Regions from separate parts of the Clostridium sp. MF28 genome, predicted to be linked through region 2. Evidence: a T-box and tRNA genes for the amino acid it is inferred to sense, from the RefSeq annotation. Region 2 holds a T-box; the other holds one or more tRNA genes.
The links. The T-box of region 2 lies ahead of thrS (threonine--tRNA ligase). A T-box ahead of a tRNA ligase gene usually reads a tRNA of that ligase, here a tRNA-Thr.
Positions count from the first base shown of each region.

Region 1: it encodes a tRNA-Thr, which carries the amino acid that the T-box ahead of thrS (threonine--tRNA ligase) is inferred to sense. The anticodon was not compared.

Region 1 covers NZ_CP014331.1:3,512,718-3,522,676, forward strand. The annotation lists gene cysS (cysteine--tRNA ligase) at 1-920, shown strand, start outside; gene AXY43_RS15210 (Mini-ribonuclease 3) at 970-1,383, shown strand; gene rlmB (23S rRNA (guanosine(2251)-2'-O)-methyltransferase RlmB) at 1,543-2,316, shown strand; gene AXY43_RS15220 (NYN domain-containing protein) at 2,330-2,842, shown strand; gene sigH (RNA polymerase sporulation sigma factor SigH) at 2,902-3,549, shown strand; tRNA gene AXY43_RS15230 (tRNA-Thr) at 3,626-3,701, shown strand; gene tuf (elongation factor Tu) at 3,767-4,960, shown strand; gene rpmG (50S ribosomal protein L33) at 5,138-5,287, shown strand; gene secE (preprotein translocase subunit SecE) at 5,336-5,566, shown strand; gene nusG (transcription termination/antitermination protein NusG) at 5,604-6,125, shown strand; gene rplK (50S ribosomal protein L11) at 6,204-6,629, shown strand; gene rplA (50S ribosomal protein L1) at 6,684-7,373, shown strand; ribosomal protein L10 leader region at 7,417-7,542, shown strand; gene rplJ (50S ribosomal protein L10) at 7,578-8,081, shown strand; gene rplL (50S ribosomal protein L7/L12) at 8,132-8,497, shown strand; gene rpoB (DNA-directed RNA polymerase subunit beta) at 8,822-9,959, shown strand, end outside.
Region 2 covers NZ_CP014331.1:3,649,545-3,659,503, reverse strand. The annotation lists gene AXY43_RS15950 (anti-sigma factor domain-containing protein) at 1-664, opposite strand, end outside; gene ispF (2-C-methyl-D-erythritol 2,4-cyclodiphosphate synthase) at 1,046-1,522, shown strand; gene AXY43_RS15940 (hypothetical protein) at 1,626-2,222, opposite strand; gene AXY43_RS15935 (HNH endonuclease) at 2,652-3,056, shown strand; tRNA gene AXY43_RS15930 (tRNA-Gly) at 3,177-3,251, opposite strand; tRNA gene AXY43_RS15925 (tRNA-Leu) at 3,256-3,340, opposite strand; gene AXY43_RS15920 (methyl-accepting chemotaxis protein) at 3,431-5,908, opposite strand; T-box leader at 6,113-6,377, shown strand; gene thrS (threonine--tRNA ligase) at 6,506-8,437, shown strand; gene AXY43_RS15910 (hypothetical protein) at 8,589-9,959, opposite strand, start outside.

The DNA.
Region 1 (9,959 bases), 140 kb from region 2:
TGCAGGTTGGTGCAAGAATATCTGTTGATGAAAGAAAGAAAGATCCTATGGATTTTGCAGTGTGGAAAGCACAAAAGCCAGGTGAACCTGCTTGGGGAAGCCCTTGGGGACCTGGAAGGCCTGGGTGGCATATAGAGTGTTCGTGCATGGCGAAGAAATTGTTGGGAGATACAATAGATATTCATGCAGGTGGTATGGATTTAAGATTCCCGCATCATGAAAATGAAATAGCTCAAAGTGAAGCTCTAACAGGAAAACCATTTGCAAATTATTGGCTCCATGCAGCATTTGTTAATGTAGATAATAAGAAAATGTCAAAATCATTAAATAACTTCTTTACCGCAAGAGAAGTTCTTGAGGAATATAGTTCGGATGCAATAAGGTTTTTGATGTTGTCTGGACACTATAGAATACAAATAAATTTTACTAAGGAACTTTTAGATTCAGCAAAATCATCAATAGAAAGATTATATAATTGCATAAATAATCTTGAAAATTTAAAAGATGAAGTGACTAAAAAATTAATGGATGAAGCGGAAGAAAAATATCTAAAGTCTTTAGATAAATATAGAGAAAAATTTATTGAGAAGATGGATGATGATTTTAATACAGCAGATGCTATTTCAGTATTGTTTGATTTGACTAAAGATATTAACAATAATGTGAATATTAGTTCATCCTCTGAATTATGTGAGAAAGCAGAATCAATGGTTAGAGAACTAGGAAATCCACTAGGTATACTTCAAGATCGTATTGAGAAGGATTTGGAAACAGAAATTCAGGAGCTTATTGAAAAGAGACAGCAAGCCAGAAAAAATAAAGATTTTGCACTTGCGGATAAAATAAGAGATGATTTAAAAAGCAGAAATATAATTTTGGAAGATACACCACAGGGTGTTAGATGGAAAAAGATTGATTAATTAAAGGAAGGGTTGCATTTTTGCAACCCTTATTTAAAGGAGAATTATAATGTTAGATGACTTAAGAATTAGAAAATTTTCAAAAGATGAAGTAAGAATGTTGAATTCATTACAATTGGCATTAATAGGTGATGGTGTGTTTGAAGTTTTTATTAGAAATTATATTTTGACTCAAAATACAGCGTTATCTGCAAATAAGATACATGTGAAGGCAATTGGATATGTAAAAGCAAAAAGTCAGGCGTGTATAATGCATGAAATTGAGAATCTCCTAAATGAGGAGGAAGAAGCGGTTTATAAAAGAGGAAGAAATGCGAAATCACCTACTGTACCTAAGAATGCAGAGATAAGGGATTATAGAATGGCGACTGGGTTTGAAGCATTAATTGGTTATCTATACCTAGTGGGGGATAAGGAAAGATTAGAATTTATATTTGATAGAAGTATTGAAATTATTAATTAGTGTATAAAATTAAAAAAAGGAGGGTTTATAATGAATAGTAAACTGAAAAAAAATATTTCAAATGGCAAGTTTATGGAAGATAAAGATAAATCTGTAACTGAATCAAAAGGTAAAGCTAAAAGCTATAATCAGGTAAAAAATAAAACTAAGAAAGATAATATGGTAGGAAATGATAAATCAACAAGCGCTATTGAAGAGAGAGAAGATATAGTTATTGGAAGAAATGCTGTAATTGAAGCTCTAAGAGGAGAAAGAACGATCGAAACACTATATATATCTAATAGTAAATTAGAAGGTTCAATAAAAACTATTGTTGGTTTGGCAAAAGAAAATAAAATATTAATAAAAGAAGTGGATAAAAGAAAACTTGATTCAATGTGTGGTGGAGAAGTACATCAAGGGGTAATAGCAAAAGTAACTCCATATAAATATTCAGAAGTATCGGATATATTGGATTTAGCAGAGAAAAGAGGGGAAGCTCCGTTCATAGTTATATTGGATGAGGTTGAAGATCCGCATAATTTAGGATCAATAGTAAGAACTGCAGAATTATTTGGAGTTCATGGAATTATACTCCCAAAGAGAAGAAGTGCATCTGTAAGTACAACCGTTTATAAATCTTCGGTTGGAGCAATAGAACATGTAAAAATAGCCAAAGTAACAAATTTAAATTCGACAATAGAGGAACTAAAAGAAAAGGGGATCTGGATTTATGGGGCGGACATAAGAGCAGAAGAATATAGCTACCAAGTAGATTTTGGAGGACCTTGTGCGGTTATAATTGGAAATGAAGGGAGAGGTATTTCAAAATTAACGGTGGAAAAGTGTGATAAGCTAATAAAAATACCAATGGTCGGAAAGATTAATTCTTTAAACGCATCTGTAGCTGGTGGTATAATTATGTATGAAGTTTTAAAAGGACGATTGAAATAGAGAGAGGTATATCGTGAAAACTATTTTTGTAGATGGATATAATGTTATAAATAGTTGGCCTAATTTAAAACAAAAAAAAGATTCTAGCTTTGAGGGTGCAAGACAAACTCTTATAGATACTTTACATAATTATGGAGTTTTTAATGCTTGTAGAATAATATTAGTATTTGATGCTCATAAAGTTACTGGGAGTATTGAAAAGAAAGAAGAGGTAAATAGAAATATATCAGTAGTATTTACAAAGGATGGAGAAACTGCGGATAGTTATATTGAGAAACAAGTAAATGCTCTAGGAAGGAAACATGAAATAGTTGTTGTAACATCTGATAGCTTAGAGCAGCAAACAATTTTTCAAAGAGGTGCAGTTAGAATGTCATCTTTAGAATTTTATAATGAGGTTCTAAGGATAGAGAAGTCTATAAAAAATAAAGCAGATAAGAACAGAATTTCACAGAAAAATATAATAAGTGATAATATAGATGATAGGATAGTCAAAATATTAGAAGAAATCAGAAGAAGTAAGTAAATTCAGTTGACTAACATAATTTTACTGGGGTATAATTGTCTAAACGAGTGGTTAGTTTAATGCAGAAGAGAGTTGAGAATAAGCAGTTGAAAGGTTTTTTAGATTTCAAAGATAAATCAGACGAAGAAATTGTTGCGAAAGCTAAGAGTGGTAATAGTAGGGCGCAAGAATATTTGATTTCAAAATATGAGAACTTTGTGAAGTCGAAGGCTAAATCATATTTTTTAATTGGAGCCGACAAGGAAGACATTTATCAAGAAGGGATGATAGGTTTATATAAGGCTATCAGAGATTTTAATGCAGAAAAATCAACATCATTTAAAGCCTTTGCAGAAATATGTGTAATCAGACAAATAATAACTGCAATAAAAACAGCTACTAGGCAGAAACATATTCCGTTAAATACTTATGTCTCTTTAAATAAGCCAATATATGAAGAGGAATCAGAGAGAACTCTCCTTGATGTTTTGGCAGGATTGAAAATTTCAGATCCTGAAGAGCTAATGATTAGTAAGGAACAAATGGATTATATCGAGAAAAAGATTTCGAAAGTGTTATCAGATTTGGAATTAGAGGTTCTTACTTCATACCTAGATGGAAAATCTTATCAGGAGATTGCAAGTGATTTAGAACGACATTCGAAGTCGATAGATAATGCATTACAAAGAGTAAAGAGAAAATTAGAAAAATGCTTAGATTTAAAGTGATAATTTATATTGACAAATAAAAAGAATAATAGTAAACTTTATAATTGGTATATCAAAGAAGATAGCAATTTTGAACGCTCACATAGCTCAGTCGGCAGAGCGTCACCTTGGTAAGGTGGAGGTCGTCGGTTCGATTCCGATTGTGAGCTCCAAATAATAAAAAATAAAAAAACACTAGGCCAAGTTTATTAGAAGATAATAAGGGAGGAAAATTATAATGGCAAAAGCAAAGTATGAAAGAAGTAAGCCACACGTTAATATTGGAACAATAGGTCACGTAGACCATGGTAAGACAACATTAACAGCAGCAATCACAACAGTATTAGCAAATAAAGGATTTGCAGAAGCATTTAACTATGCAGATATTGATAAGGCTCCAGAAGAAAAAGAAAGAGGAATCACAATCAATACAGCACACGTTGAGTACCAAACAGAAAACAGACACTATGCGCACGTTGACTGTCCAGGGCATGCTGACTATGTTAAGAACATGATCACAGGAGCAGCACAAATGGATGGAGCTATCTTAGTTGTATCAGCAGCAGATGGTCCAATGCCACAAACAAGAGAACATATACTACTAGGATCAAGAGTTGGTATCCAATATATCGTAGTATTCTTAAATAAAGCAGATATGGTAGACGATCCAGAATTATTAGAATTAGTAGAAATGGAAGTAAGAGAATTATTAAGTGAATATGACTTCCCAGGAGACGATATTCCAGTAATAACAGGATCAGCATTAAAAGCATTAGAAAATCCAACAGATGAAGAAGCAATTAAGCCAATCATGGATTTAATGGAAGCAGTAGATAGCTATATCCCAACTCCAGAAAGAGCAACAGATAAGCCGTTCTTAATGCCAATCGAAGATGTATTCACAATTACAGGAAGAGGAACAGTTGCAACAGGAAGAGTTGAAGCTGGAGTACTTCATGTAGGAGATGAAGTAGAAATCGTTGGATTAAGTGAAGAAAAGAAGAAAGTTGTAGTAACTGGAATCGAAATGTTCAGAAAGTTATTGGATGAAGCGCAAGCAGGAGATAACATCGGAGCATTATTAAGAGGAGTTCAAAGAACTGATATTGAAAGAGGTCAAGTTTTATCAAAACCAAATTCAGTACATCCTCATACTAAATTTGTAGGTCAAGTATACGTACTTAAGAAAGAAGAAGGTGGAAGACATACTCCATTCTTCGATGGATACAGACCACAATTCTACTTCAGAACAACAGACGTTACAGGATCAATCAAATTACCAGACGGAATGGAAATGGTAATGCCTGGAGATCACATTGATATGAATGTTGAATTAATCACTCCAATCGCAATGGATGAAGGATTAAGATTTGCTATCAGAGAAGGCGGAAGAACTGTAGGTTCTGGAGTTGTTACTAAAATAGTAGAATAAGATACATTTATTACTAATAGGACTAAGTTGTATAACTTAGTCCTATTTAAAGGATGATTGACAAGTCAAATATTCTATGATATTGTATAAAAGTGACATTTTAAGCAACGTAAATTTTAGAAGTGAATAGGAACTCAAGATTCCTATTTAATATATAAGAAAACTGGAGGTGCAGTCATGAGAACAAAAGTAACTTTAGCATGCACAGAGTGTAAACAAAGAAATTATGATTCAATGAAAAACAAAAAGAATGATCCAGATAGATTAGAAATGAAAAAGTATTGTAAATTCTGTAAAAAGCACACTCTTCATAGAGAAACAAAGTAATTAGCCGAAGTAATGACATATAGTTATTAAATTTAAGGATGTGAAGATATGTCAGCAAAGAACAGTGTGAAAACTGAAAAAGCTATTAAAAGTAATGGTTTGTTTGGTTTTTTTCGAGAGGTTAAGGTAGAGGTTAAGAAGATAACTTGGCCTTCAAAAGATGAGACAAAGAAAGCATTTGTTGCAGTTATTGTGTTCACACTAATGTATACTATATTAGTTGGTGGATTGGATTCTATTTTCAATAACCTCTTTAAAATGATTTTAAATTTCAAGTAAAAGGGAGGTTTGGGCGATTTTATATCGCCTGACGAATATGAGTGATAGAGCACGATGGTATGTAGTTCATACATACTCAGGATATGAAAATAAAGTAAAAGCAAACTTAGAAAAAGCAATTGAAAATAGAAATCTTGAAGCATTAATCCATGATATACAAGTACCCATGGAAGAAGTGGTTGAAGAAAAAGATGGAAAGCAAAAAGTCTCATTAAAGAAGAAATTTCCTGGATATGTGCTTGTAAAAATGTTAATGGGAGATGAAGCTTGGTACGTTGTTAGAAATACTAGAGGCGTAACAGGATTTGTAGGCCCAGGATCTAAACCAGTTCCTCTTTCTGATGAAGAAGTGGAATCAATGGGAGTGTTAGAAGTTCCTGTTGAGATTGACTTAGAGGTAGGGGAAAGTATAAGAATTATCTCTGGGCCATTGAGAGATTCAGTAGCCACAATACAAGAGATAATTCCGGATAAACGCAAAGTGAAAGCTTTAGTGGAGATGTTTGGCAGAGAAACACTTGCCGAATTAGACTTTAATCAAGTTGAAAAATTAGTTTAACTATAATGAACTAATTTTAATTAAGTGGGAGAACTAAAAAGAGTTCGTTATACCACAGTAATAGGAGGAATAACAAAAATGGCTAAGAAAGTAACTGGAATGATTAAACTTCAACTTCAAGCAGGTAAGGCAACACCAGCTCCACCTGTAGGTCCAGCTTTAGGTCAACACGGTGTAAATATAATGGGATTCTGTAAGGAGTTTAATGCAAAAACTGCAAATCAAGCTGGGTATATAATACCAGTAGTTATTACAGTTTACCAAGACAGATCTTTTAGTTTTATATTAAAGACTCCTCCAGCTGCAGTTCTAATTAAGAAAGAAATAGGATTAGAAAGTGGTTCTGGAGTACCTAATAAAACAAAGGTTGGTAAATTAACTCAAGATCAACTTAGAAAGATTGCTGAAACTAAGATGCCAGACTTAAATGCTGCAAATGTTGAATCAGCTATGAGAATGATAGCAGGAACAGCTAGAAGTATGGGCGTAACTATTGAAGAGTAATTCGTAAAAATAAGTGGGAGGTCAAAACCGTTAACACCACAGAGGAGGCAAATTATGGGAAAAAAATACATTGAAAGTGCAAAGCTTATAGATAAGAGTGCATTATATAATCCAGTAGAAGCATTAGATCTTACATTAAAGACTGCAAAGGCAAACTTCGATGAAACTATCGAATTACATGTAAGACTTGGAGTAGATCCAAGACATGCAGATCAACAAGTTAGAGGTGCAGTTGTATTACCAAACGGAACAGGTAAAACAGTTAGAGTACTTGTTTTTGCTAAAGGAGATAAGGCTGCAGAAGCACAACAAGCAGGAGCAGATTTCGTTGGAGCAGATGAACTAGTTCAAAAAATCCAAAGCGAAAACTGGTTTGATTATGACGTAGTTGTTGCAACACCAGATATGATGGGAGTTGTAGGTAGAATTGGTAGAGTGTTAGGACCTAAAGGACTAATGCCAAATCCAAAGTCAGGAACAGTAACATTTGATGTTGCTAAGGCAATTGAAGAAATTAAAGCTGGTAAAGTTGAATATAGAGTAGATAAAACAGCAATAGTTCACTGTCCAATTGGAAAAAAATCATTTGGAACTGAAAAATTAAAAGAAAACTTTACTGCATTAATGGAAGCTTTAGTTAAAGCTAAACCAGCAGCAGCAAAAGGGCAATACTTAAAATCAGTATCTGTTTCAAGTACAATGGGGCCAAGTGCAAAAGTTAATCCTACAAGAGCTTTAGATTAGTATTGACTTGAGTGAAATTATGTAGTATAATTTCAAATGTTGTAAAAAGAAAATATTTTTTCCGTAGACAGTGGGTGCGAAAGCGTAAAGATAACTGCCCGCCTAGGTGTATATAATAGATTATATTATAGGCCTTCCATGTCTGCGGAAGGTCTTTTTTAATAAAAGAAGCAGTTTATAACTGTGAGGAGGTGGACTACAGTAATGAATAAAAACAGACAACTTAAAGAAGCAAAAGTTGCTGAAATTAAGGAAAAATTAGAAAAATCAAAAGCTGTTGTTCTTAGTAAGTATCAAGGTCTAAATGTTGAAGAAGATACAGCTCTTAGAAAAAGTTTAAGAGACGCTGGAGTTGAATACAAAGTATATAAAAATACTTTAGTAGCTTTAGCAGCTAAAGAATTAGGCTTAGATGGTATAGCAGAATATTTAGAAGGACCAGTATCTGTTGCATTTAGTTATGAAGATGTAACATTAGCTGCAAGACTTTTAAATGACTTTGCTAAAGATCATAAGAAGTTGGAATTAAAAGCTGGTATCATAGAAGGAGAAATCTATGATGAAGCTAAAATTAAACAGCTTGCAACAATACCATCAAAAGAAGTTCTTATTGCAAAACTTCTTGGAAGTATCAAGTCTCCAATATCAAGCTTTGCACGTGTATTAAGTGCTATTGCTGATAGCAAGGGAACTGAATCTGCAGAATAATTTAAAGATTAATTAAAATTTTAAGAAAAAATTCGGAGGTGCTATTAAAAATGACAAGAGAAGAAATAATTCAAGCAATAAAAGAAATGAGCGTTTTAGATTTAAATGAATTAGTAAAGGCTTGTGAAGAAGAATTTGGAGTAAGTGCTGCTGCTGCTGTTGTAGCTGGTGGAGCTGTAGCTGGTGGAGCTGCTGCTGAAGAAAAAACTGAATTCGACGTAGTATTAGCAAGCGCAGGAGATAACAAGATTAAAGTTATCAAAGTAGTTAGAGAAATAACAGGATTAGGATTAAAAGAAGCTAAGGAAATAGTTGATGGAGCTCCTAAGACATTAAAAGAAGGCGTTTCTAAAGACGAAGCTGAAGATATGAAAGCTAAATTAGCTGAAGTAGGAGCTACTGCAGAAGTTAAGTAGTTTGTTTTAAAGAAAAAGGTGCTTTATAGCACCTTTTTTAAACTAAATTTATAAAGCTATATAAAATGCTTGTTAGGTAAATAGGTATTTTATATAGCTTTAAAAAGGATTCTTTAATAATATTTATTGACAAGAAAAATATCCTATGATATTATAATATAATGTATTATTCTCTATGGAATACTATATATTTATAGTGGAAATAAGGAGTATAATCTGGTGAATAATGGTTATACTATAGAAAGACGCTGTCCGAAAGCAAAGTCCTTAGGGAAAGTATGCTTTTGGCTATTTTAGTTTATTTTATACAAGGGGTGAAAATTCATGGTACATCCTGTCCAAGTTGGAAAAAGAACAAGAATGAGTTTCGGTAAGGTTAATGATGTTACTGAAATGCCGAATTTAATTGAGGTTCAATTAGATTCATATGAATGGTTTTTAAGAGAAGGGCTGCATGAAGTTTTTGATGATATTAATCCTATCACAAACTTCACGGGGAATTTAGTACTTGAGTTCGTAGACTATAAACTTGATATGGAAAATATCAAGTATTCTGTCGAAGAATGTAAGGAAAGAGACGCGACTTATGCTGCGCCATTAAAAGTTTCAATCAGATTGCAGAATAATGAAACTGGTGAAATTAAAGAACAAGAAGTATTTATGGGTGACTTCCCATTAATGACAGAGCAAGGTACCTTTGTAATTAATGGTGCTGAAAGAGTTATAGTTAGTCAATTAGTAAGATCACCGGGTGTATATTATAACTACTCTATAGATAAGAGTGGTAAAAAGTTATATTCATCAACTGTTATCCCTAATAGAGGAGCATGGTTGGAATACGAAACAGATTCTAATGATGTAATTTATGTAAGAATTGATAAAACCAGAAAATTGTCAATTAGTATATTAGCAAGAGCTATGGGATTAGGCAGTGATCAGGAGTTGCTAGATTTCTTCGGCGAAGAAGAAAGATTTAGAGCTTCAATAGAAAAAGATAATACTAAAACTAAAGAGGAAGCACTACTTGAAATATATAAGAGATTGAGACCTGGTGAACCACCAACAGTAGATAGTGCTATATCTTTAATTGATACATTATTCTTTGACGCAAAAAGATATGATTTATCTAGAGTCGGAAGATATAAATTTAATAAAAAACTTGCATTAAATCTAAGAATAGCTAACCAAGTAGCAGCCACTGATATTGTTAATCCACAAACTGGAGAAATAATGGTGGAGAAGGGTCAGAAAATAAGTAGATTAGTAGCTGAAGAGATTCAGAATGCAGGTGTTAAATCGGTTGATGTATTAATAGAAGATAAAGTTATTAGAGTAATTAGTAATAACTTTGTAGATTTGAAGAAACAAGTTTCTTTTGATATTTCAGACCTAGGGATAAAAGAATTAGTTCATTATCCTACTTTGAAGGAAATATTAGATAATTTTTCTGATGAAGTAAGTA
Region 2 (9,959 bases):
TTGTCCTATATTCAATAGTTATACCACTACCAATCAATATTAATATAAATAGTAATATTGATATATGTATTTTGTACCCCCTAATCCCTTTCTTTTCTTTTCCTTCACATACATCTCCAACCTTTGATCTATTAGAAGTCTTTATCTTTAAAAATTCTCCTTTTGAAGTTAATATATATGCTGAATTTTTAAAGGCTTTTATTACTATCCCTTTATATAGCTGTTGATTTTTACTTGAAATGCTTACAACTTTATTATCTTCTTTTAATTTTATTCTTAGATAATCTTGAATAAATTTATAATTTGAATTAGTTATTATAATGCAATAAGCTATTATGTAGTCCCTAAGTTTATTTATAATCTCAGATTTTATCCTAGTTAACTTACTTATTTTAGCTATCGGTAAAACTCTTTTTTCATTGATTATTCTTAGTAAATCCTCATCACTAGCTATATAATAAGCTATATTTAAAGCTATATTTCTGTCAGCTTCTTTAATCGGAAAGTTTACTAAATCTTTAAGTAAAACATTATATGAGCTTAATTCATTTATAAATAAAGATATCTGTTTTTTTCTAATATCCTCTGCAGTATCTCCTATTAGGAACATTGACGGCATAGATGAAAATACATATTTGTCTTTACTAAAGCCCAAATTTTCCATAAAATTAACACCTCTTTAAAATATTAACCCTTTGTATAAGTTCTTCATACTATGATATTATAGCATATAAAGCTATTTATCTATAAAATTTTCTTTATCTAAATTTAATTTAAAAGCAATATTTTGGAGATTATTAATGAGAGGAAAAATTATATATGTAGATTTTGTAAAAAGACGTAGAACAACCTTTATACATTTTCATATAAATAGATTTATTTCTTGGTTTAACATTAAATTTTATATTAAACCCAAAACAAGCTCTTTGAACAACATGTCAACAAATAAACGTAGACGTATTTTAAATTAGTATAATTATTTATATAAAAAGCCTCATAATATGTTAAAATAGTAAAATAATAAAACACATAATGAGGTGATTATATGAGAATTGGATTAGGATATGATGTTCATAGATTAGTTGAAAATAGAAAATTAATTTTAGGTGGAGTAGAAATTCCATATGAGAAGGGGCTGCTAGGTCATTCCGATGCGGATGTTCTTATCCACGCTATAATAGACTCTTTATTGGGCGCTTGTGCTCTTGGCGATATAGGCAAACATTTCCCTGATACAGATAGTAGATTTAGTGGAATATCTAGTATCATACTTCTTGAAGAAACAGGTAAATTGCTTCTTAAGTCCGGCTATGCCATCAACAACATAGACGCTACAATAATAGCTCAAAAACCAAAAATGCTGCCTCATATTGAGAATATTAGAAAGAACATTTCAATTGCTCTGAATATAGATATTAATAAAATAAATATTAAGGCTACTACTGAAGAAGGCCTTGGCTTTACTGGTGAGATGCTTGGAATTTCTTCTCAAAGTATCTCTTCTGTTGAAAGTATAATTTAAAAATATACTATTCAAAGTTTATAGTGCTTTATAATTAAAAGGGAGCTATAATTAGCAGATTCTAATCTGCTAATTATAGCTCCTTAAATTATATATTAATCTTTTAAAATACTTCGCTTAATTTTTTTAGTAGAATCTCTCTGAATACTTCTCCTTTATTAGGATCACTTATTGCATTTTTGCAGATATCTTCCCACTCATCAATAGACATTCCTATTCTATTTTCTAATTCTTCTTTTGTATTTGTTAATAACGAAGATGAAATTACAAATTCTCCAAGTTCCTCTGGAGTCTTGAAAATTTTTATATATAAAAATTCTGTGTTATCCCCCATCCACTTCTTATTAAACTCTGCTGGGAATTTATCTAATCTAGCTTGAGCCTTTTCAGATGGAATATTCCATAAGCTACTTAAGAAATCATAGTCTCTCCTCATATTACTTGCAACTTCTTTGTCTATTTTCTTTAGTTTTTCTCCCTCACGAATGATCTTATCAACAGTTAAATGTGGAATCCTAGTAATTAATTTTTCTTTTCCATATATCCACTTATAAAAAGCTTCCTGCAAGAACGAATATTGAAGATAACCAATCAAACACTTTCTATTAGGGAAATATCCCCATATATTATTTATACCATTATTGTTTCCAAATATAAGGGTATGAAAATAAATACTTCTTTCTGTTGGTGGTTTCTGCATAAACATATGTCCTCTTATTGTCTTGTTCCTACTGATAACGTTTTCCCAATAATTAAATGAATTATAAACTTCCCACACTTTACTCACCTTCCCAACTAATATTTTATAAAATATATTATTAATAGTTATCTTTTGTTCTCTAATTATATTATAACTCATTTATCTCATAATTGTTTATTCTTGGATAAATTTGTTTAATATATACATATTAATATATTATCCCCATTTTATTATTTTATTACAAAATTTTAGACTTTTATTATAGATATTCAAATTGATATTTCTTATTTATTACTTTATAATATTAAATGTCAAGTTATTTACAGTTATCATATTATTATATTAAGAATTCTATTATTTTTTTAATTTAAATAAACTTTAACAATTAATATATTTTTATATAGGGTAGATTCTAAGGAGGATTAAAAATTGTCTTTATGTGAAATATGTAATGCCGAAGCTGATATACATCATATTGTTCACAGAAGTGAAGGTGGCTTTGATATAGAACTAAATTATAAATATTTATGTCCTTCCCATCATAGAGGAAAATATGGTCCCCACCAATCCAAAGAAGTTGATTATAGATATAAGTTAGATCTTCAAAATAAACTATACGATATGCTAAAAAAAGATTATTATTCTTTTAAGGAGCTAGCATTAGAATTAAATATACCTAGAAACACTCTTAAAAGAATTACAAGAAACTTAAAGCTTTATAAAGAAGGTTATAAAAAATCAGAAGTAATATTTAAAATAATGGGTGAAAAATTTTACTCTGAAGAAATGATTGTTAACTTAACTTTAGACAAATTGATTGAAGACAATTATTAACTTATTATGTTATATAATTAAATTTATCTTAGTAACCATGTGTAAATTAAAATAACAAATATCTAAAACAAAAATTTGTTTTAGATATTTGTTATTTTAATTTAATCTTTATATTCTTACTGGAGCGGAAAACGGGGCTCGAACCCGCAACGTCCACCTTGGGAAGGTGACACTCTACCATTGAGTCATTCCCGCTTATTGGTGCAGATGAAGGGAGTCGAACCCTTACACCAAAAGGCGCTAGATCCTAAGTCTAGTGCGTCTGCCAATTCCGCCACATCTGCCTACCAATATTATACATCTATTCAATATATTAAATCAATATTAAATTTTATACATTTGTTATGATTTTTTAGATATATTTATATAACAAACTATGATATATTATATCTTCCTAAATCATCCTCCGGGCATTCTCCTTCATCTTTTTGCTTAATATATTCTTTAATTTCTGTTATCTTAGAGCATCCCCATCCAAAATCTTTAGTTGATGTATCTACTTCCAACTTTTCCAGCGGAGACACACTTAAATCAACAAAGTGTTCTGCCAGTGATAAATCCAGATCACTTGTCTCATAATTACTAAATTCCAAATTAATTTCTTCCTCCGGTAACATTGATAATTCCTTTAATTCTTTTTCCAAATCAAGATCTAGATTTCTTTCATATTGATTAATATCTCTTGAGTCTTCAAACTTATTTAATAAATTCGTTTTTTCTAAACTCTTATTCTTAGTGTCTAACTCTCCTCCCCCACTGGAATATGATTTTTCTTCATATTGATTATTTGCTTTTGAATTTTGTTCAGATATGTCGGTATCTTTTGTTAAATCCTCTTCTTTGATTTTAAATTGATTAACTTTTTGAAGCAAATCATCTGCTCTATCTAGTAAAATATCAGAACTACTGTTAACTTTCTCTGCAAGTCGTGCAAGCTGCACTGATGAATTAGTTACTTGCTCCAAGGAATTTGATGTCTCTGTTATTTCTCCTGATAACTCATATACAGTTTCAACAATTAAATCTTTGCTGTGATTAATATTATTAAACACACTATCTATATTAGATACTTTAGGTGCTATTTCTTTAACTAGAAGTGCTATTTCTGAAAATGAACTTGATGCATTATAAATCATTTCCTTCTGCTCATGCAACTCACTCTCCATATTTTTAGACTCTTCTACAAGTTTATTTATTATATTTATAAGCCTATTTATTATCTTATAAATATTCTGTGCAGACTCCTTACTTTTATCTGAAAGCTTTTTCACTTCTAATGCTATTACGCTAAACCCTCGTCCTGCATCACCTGCACTAGCTGCTTCAATAGCTGCATTAAGTGCTAGAAGATTTATTTGTTCAGATATTCCATTGATAATATTCGTAATTCCATTAACATTTTTCATATCGCCTTGTATATACTCTATGCTGATTAAAAACTTTTCAAAACTATCATTAACACTTATAATTCCACCATTTAATTCTTCTATGTCTTTAGTTCCTTTTAAAGATTTATCATTTATTATTGCAATATCTTCATTAATTGAATGAACATTATTCTTAACTTCAGTTATATTTTCACCAAAGTTTTCAAGCTTAGTGCTTATCTGTACAAAGTCATGGCTTTGTTTATTAGTATTATTAGAAACCTCTCCTATGGATGCTGATATTTCCTCTGTAAGAATTGATAGTTCTTCTGCAATTTGATTTAATGATACAGAGCCTTCTCTAACTATATTTGAATCCTCTCTTACTGCCTCTATCATTTTCCCTACTGACTCTTTAGCTTGGCTTACACTTAAGCATATTTCACTTATTTCATCATTACCTTTAGTATATTTATTATCAACTTTAGTATAAAAATCACCTTTAGCAATACTATCTACATAATACTTCGCCCCAAGTAACCTGTTTACAAATATAATTGTAAAGCCTATTATAATAGTTAATATTAGTAGCGTCATAATAACAGTCACTATAATATCAATAAAAGCTAAACTGTTTAATGCACTTAGTAGATCTTTTTCTTCTACTGTGATTCCTATGGCAAGACCTGTTTTCCCTATCGGGCTATATGATATATATCTTTCTTTACCCTCATAAGTATATTTTCCTGTTCCAGATTGGGTCCCAATTGTCATACTTTTTCCTATGTTATTTAGATCTTGTAAATTTTCTTTATCAGAGGTCATATTGGTTATATTTTTATTCTCATTTACCAAGCTCTCATCTTCTGAAACTATAAAATTACCATTACTATCTACAATTAATAAATTTCCCGTTTTCAAAAAATTAGTTTCTTTGTTTAAAGAAGCGAAATCTTTACAATCTTTTATTGAGGTAATAATTCCTATAATACTATTTGAAGAATCCTTGATAGGTACTGAATATGATATGACTTTTTTCTTTGTGACTGGATCTATATATGGATTGGTTATTGAATTTTCACCATTTATTGATTTCATAAAACTTTGTGTTGTCTTTATTGATTTCTTATTTCCTAAAGTATCTATTGAATTTCCATCTTTATCACTTATGCTCATTTCTAATTGTCCAACTGTTTTTAATGCTGGTTTAAGTATTTGAATTTTTTCTTCTATTTGCACATTCTTATCCGTTATTATCGGATTGCTTGCAATTACTTCAAGGTTCCTAATCTCACTTTTTATTTGATCATCTGCTCGTGATGCAGCAGTTTTCGTCATCTCTTCCATTACATTTAAGTTGCTCTCTTTTAATGACTTACTTGCAAATCTATATCCTATTCCCGACAAAGCTATAAATGCAATTAATAACATTGGTATTAGGAACATAATAATTTTAACTTTTATACTTTTAATACTTCTATTCATCTTTACCTCCTGAAAAAAATACTAAATACAACCTAATATACATAAATTTTATTTGATTTTAATAAATTCTAGGTTAAAGCCTTATTATAATTTTGTTAAAATATCCAATATATTCTGAGATTCTTAATATCTTTTGTATTTTTTTTGTTAATTAGTTGACATCTAAAAATCATGTGCTTATAATTAAGAATATTAATATAATAAATAAACACGTTGATGAGGACAGTAAGCTAAAATCTTATTTTTCAGAGAGAGAATATGTTGGTGCGATTATTCTTATATAAATTTAGACTGAAAACCACCTCTGAGTGGCCCTAATAAAGCCCGTAATTATCACGTTACGATAAATTTAAGTGACCTATTTAACTGATTTTTAAAAAGGTTTTTAATGTTTATTTTATTTGACCTATTTTAATCAGTTTCTTCTAGGTAATTAGAGTGGAACCACGGATATTACTTCGTCTCTATTTTTAGAGATGAGGTTTTTTTGTTTGCAAAAATGCATGATTTTAGTAATAACTTTTCTTAACGATATTATTATTAAAATTTAACAAGTCACAAAATCAAAATTTTCTTAAATCTGAAAGGAGTTTTAAAATGATAAAAGTAACTTTAAAAGATGGATCAATTAAAGAATTTGAAGCTGGTTTATCTATTTATGAAATTGCCAAATCAATTAGCGAAGGTTTAGCTAGAAATGCTTGCTGCGGTATAGTTAATGGAAAGGTTGAAGACCTTAGAAAAGAAATAAATGAAGATGTTGAATTAAGCATATGCACATTTGATTCTCAAGAAGGTAAAGATGCTCTAAGACATAGCATATCTCACGTTTTAGCTTATGCCGTAAAAAGATTATTCCCTGAAACAAAGTTAGCTATAGGACCTTCAATTGCAACTGGCTTCTACTATGATTTCGATAGAGAAATTGCATTCACTGCTGCAGACTTAGAAAAACTTGAAGCAGAAATGCAAAAAATAATTAAGGAAAATCCAGAAATATCTAGATTTGAGCTTCCAAGAAATGAAGCTTTAGAATTAATGAAGGATGAACCTTACAAAGTTGAATTAATAAACGATCTTCCTGAAAATGAAATAATCTCATTCTATAAAATGGGTGATTTCACAGACTTATGTGCTGGTCCTCATCTTATGTCACTAAAATCAGTTAAAGCAATTAAACTTACTAGAAGTGCTGGTGCTTACTGGAAGGGTAATGAAAAAAATAAGATGCTTACAAGAATCTATGGTACTGCATTCTTAAAGAAAGCAGACTTAGATGCTTTCCTAGAAGCTTTAGAAGAAGCTAAAAAGAGAGATCACAATAAGCTTGGTAGAGAGTTAAAGTTGTTTACAACTGATGAAAATGTAGGTCAAGGGCTTCCATTATTAATGCCTAAAGGAGCAAAAATAGTTCAACTTCTTCAAAGATGGGTTGAAGATGAAGAAGAAAAAAGAGGTTATCTTTTAACTAAGACTCCTCTTATGGCTAAGAGTGATTTATATAAGATTTCTGGTCACTGGGATCACTATAAAGATGGTATGTTTGTATTAGGTGATGAGGAAAAAGATGATGAAGTATTTGCTTTAAGACCAATGACTTGCCCATTCCAATATACAGTTTATAATGCTGAACAACACAGCTATAGAGATCTTCCAATCAGATACGGCGAAACTTCTACTTTATTTAGAAATGAAGCTTCAGGCGAAATGCATGGTCTTATAAGAGTTAGACAATTCACTTTAGCTGATGGTCACTTAATTGTTACACCTGAACAATTGGAAGAAGAATTTAAAGGTGTACTTGAATTAATTCAATATTTAATGGGAACTTTAGGAATTGCTGAAAAGATAACTTATAGATTCTCTAAATGGGATCCAAATAATACCGAAAAATACATCAATGATCCTGATGCTTGGAATAAAACTCAAGATACAATGAGAAATATCCTAGATCATTTAAATATCAATTATGTTGAAGCTGATGATGAAGCTGCTTTCTATGGTCCAAAACTTGATTTACAATTTAGAAATGTTCATGGTAAAGAAGATACTTTATTCACAGTTCAAATTGACTTTGCTTTAGCTGAAAGATTTGATATGAGTTATGTAGATAAAGACGGAGAAAAGAAACGTCCTTATATAATCCATAGATCATCAATTGGATGTTATGAAAGAACTTTAGCTATGCTTATAGAAGAATACGCTGGTGCTTTCCCAACATGGTTATCTCCAGTTCAAACCAAAGTATTACCAATCTCTGATAAGTACAATGATTATGCTGAAGCAGTTACAAAAGCCTTAAAGAATAAAGGTATTAGAGTTGAAACTGATTATAGAGCTGAAAAGATTGGTTATAAGATTAGAGAAGCTAGACTTGAAAGAACTCCTTACATTTTAGTTGTTGGAGAAAAAGAAGCTGCTAATAATGAAGTATCTGTAAGAAGCAGAAAGAATGACGATGAAGGCGCTGTTAAATTAGATGCGTTTATCGAGAGAATCGTTAAAGAAATAGAAAATAAAGAATTATAAAATTTATATAAAAAATGAGGATGCCCTTGTAAATAAGGCATCCTCATTTTTTTAGTTTACACAATTTTTTTTACAGAGCCTAGGCTTATGTTCTTTCTGTAAAATAATATAATATTCAGTAAATCATAATAATATATCTACAATTAACCTTTTAGTAGCCACCTTCTATGTCTATATACGCATTCTTCATAGTAGTTAACTGCTTCTGCAAGTCAATAATTTTACTTCCTATATTATCAACTAGTGCATCTTTGCTTTTCAGCATCTCCTTATTTTTTTCCATAGATTCATTCACTTTTTGAATTTGATCTTCTAATTCTAAGAAGACTGAATATTCTTTTTTAAAGTAAGGCTTTTGCTTTGCTTCTTTAATTAGCAACTTTTCAGCTTCTAGCATATTGGATTCATTAATAAACTTATTCGCTTGATCCTTCCAAACCTCTATAGAAAAAATGCTTTTCAATGTTCCGATTTTATTTTTTGATTCATTGATATGCTTTTCTGCTAACTTTTTCTTATTGCACAAATCATCATAGTAAAAATATGATGGCAAGAGAACTCTTTTTTCTGAATTCATAACTAGATTTTTAAATTCACTCTCGTAGCTTCCATACCTTCTCAATAATGAGTCATAGGCTTCTGATAATTCTTTCTGGTTAATTTCTAATTCTAATTTTTCTCTCATTAGTAGTGCTAAGCTACTTTCCTCTTCCTCTTTCTTCATACAGATATCGTTATATTTTTGCTGTTTTTGTTTCCATAACTTGACCAAATCATTATAACCTTCCAGATTTATAAAATCATTATCTGAGACTAAACTTACACTCGTTATTAACATCACTGCTAATGGTACTAATTCTTCTTGCTGATTTTGGCTTACAACTATTGCATCGCTAGATAAATATAATAGAACCATAAAATAGGTATTAGAAAAATTTTTAATTAAAGACCTTTTCTCAATTAAATTTTCAATTTGAAATATAATACTAGACATATCCTTATATGAATCAATGCTCGCTAAGTCTGCTATCATATATAGAAATGTATATGGTTGAGATTTTATAACTGCTTTAATGGTCGACTCCGTCATGACATCTAAATCGAGTTTTTCATAGTAAAGCCTTTTCTCTTTATTTTCTGGTCTTTGTCTTAATTTTGTGATTATATCATAAATCTTTTCTATAAGCTCTTCTGTAATATGTGTATTTGAACCTTTATTTTTTAATGCCGAGATAGTTCTATTCATGTAATATTCATTTATTGCATCTAGCTTTTTTGTTCTTGCTTTAAAATCCTTTTTAGTGGCTAAAAGACTATAAGCTTTATCTACCATGTAATCCAATGTCTGTACAAATTTTCTTCTATTGTATATCTTCCCATAAGGCGCATTTGACAAACTTATTAATTTATAATATAAAATTAGCTTTATTTCATTATCATTAATGTTTTTTAAATTCTCTAAATTTCTATTTAGTAATTCTAAAAACTTATCTTCATTATATCTACCCAATAATTCCTTAGG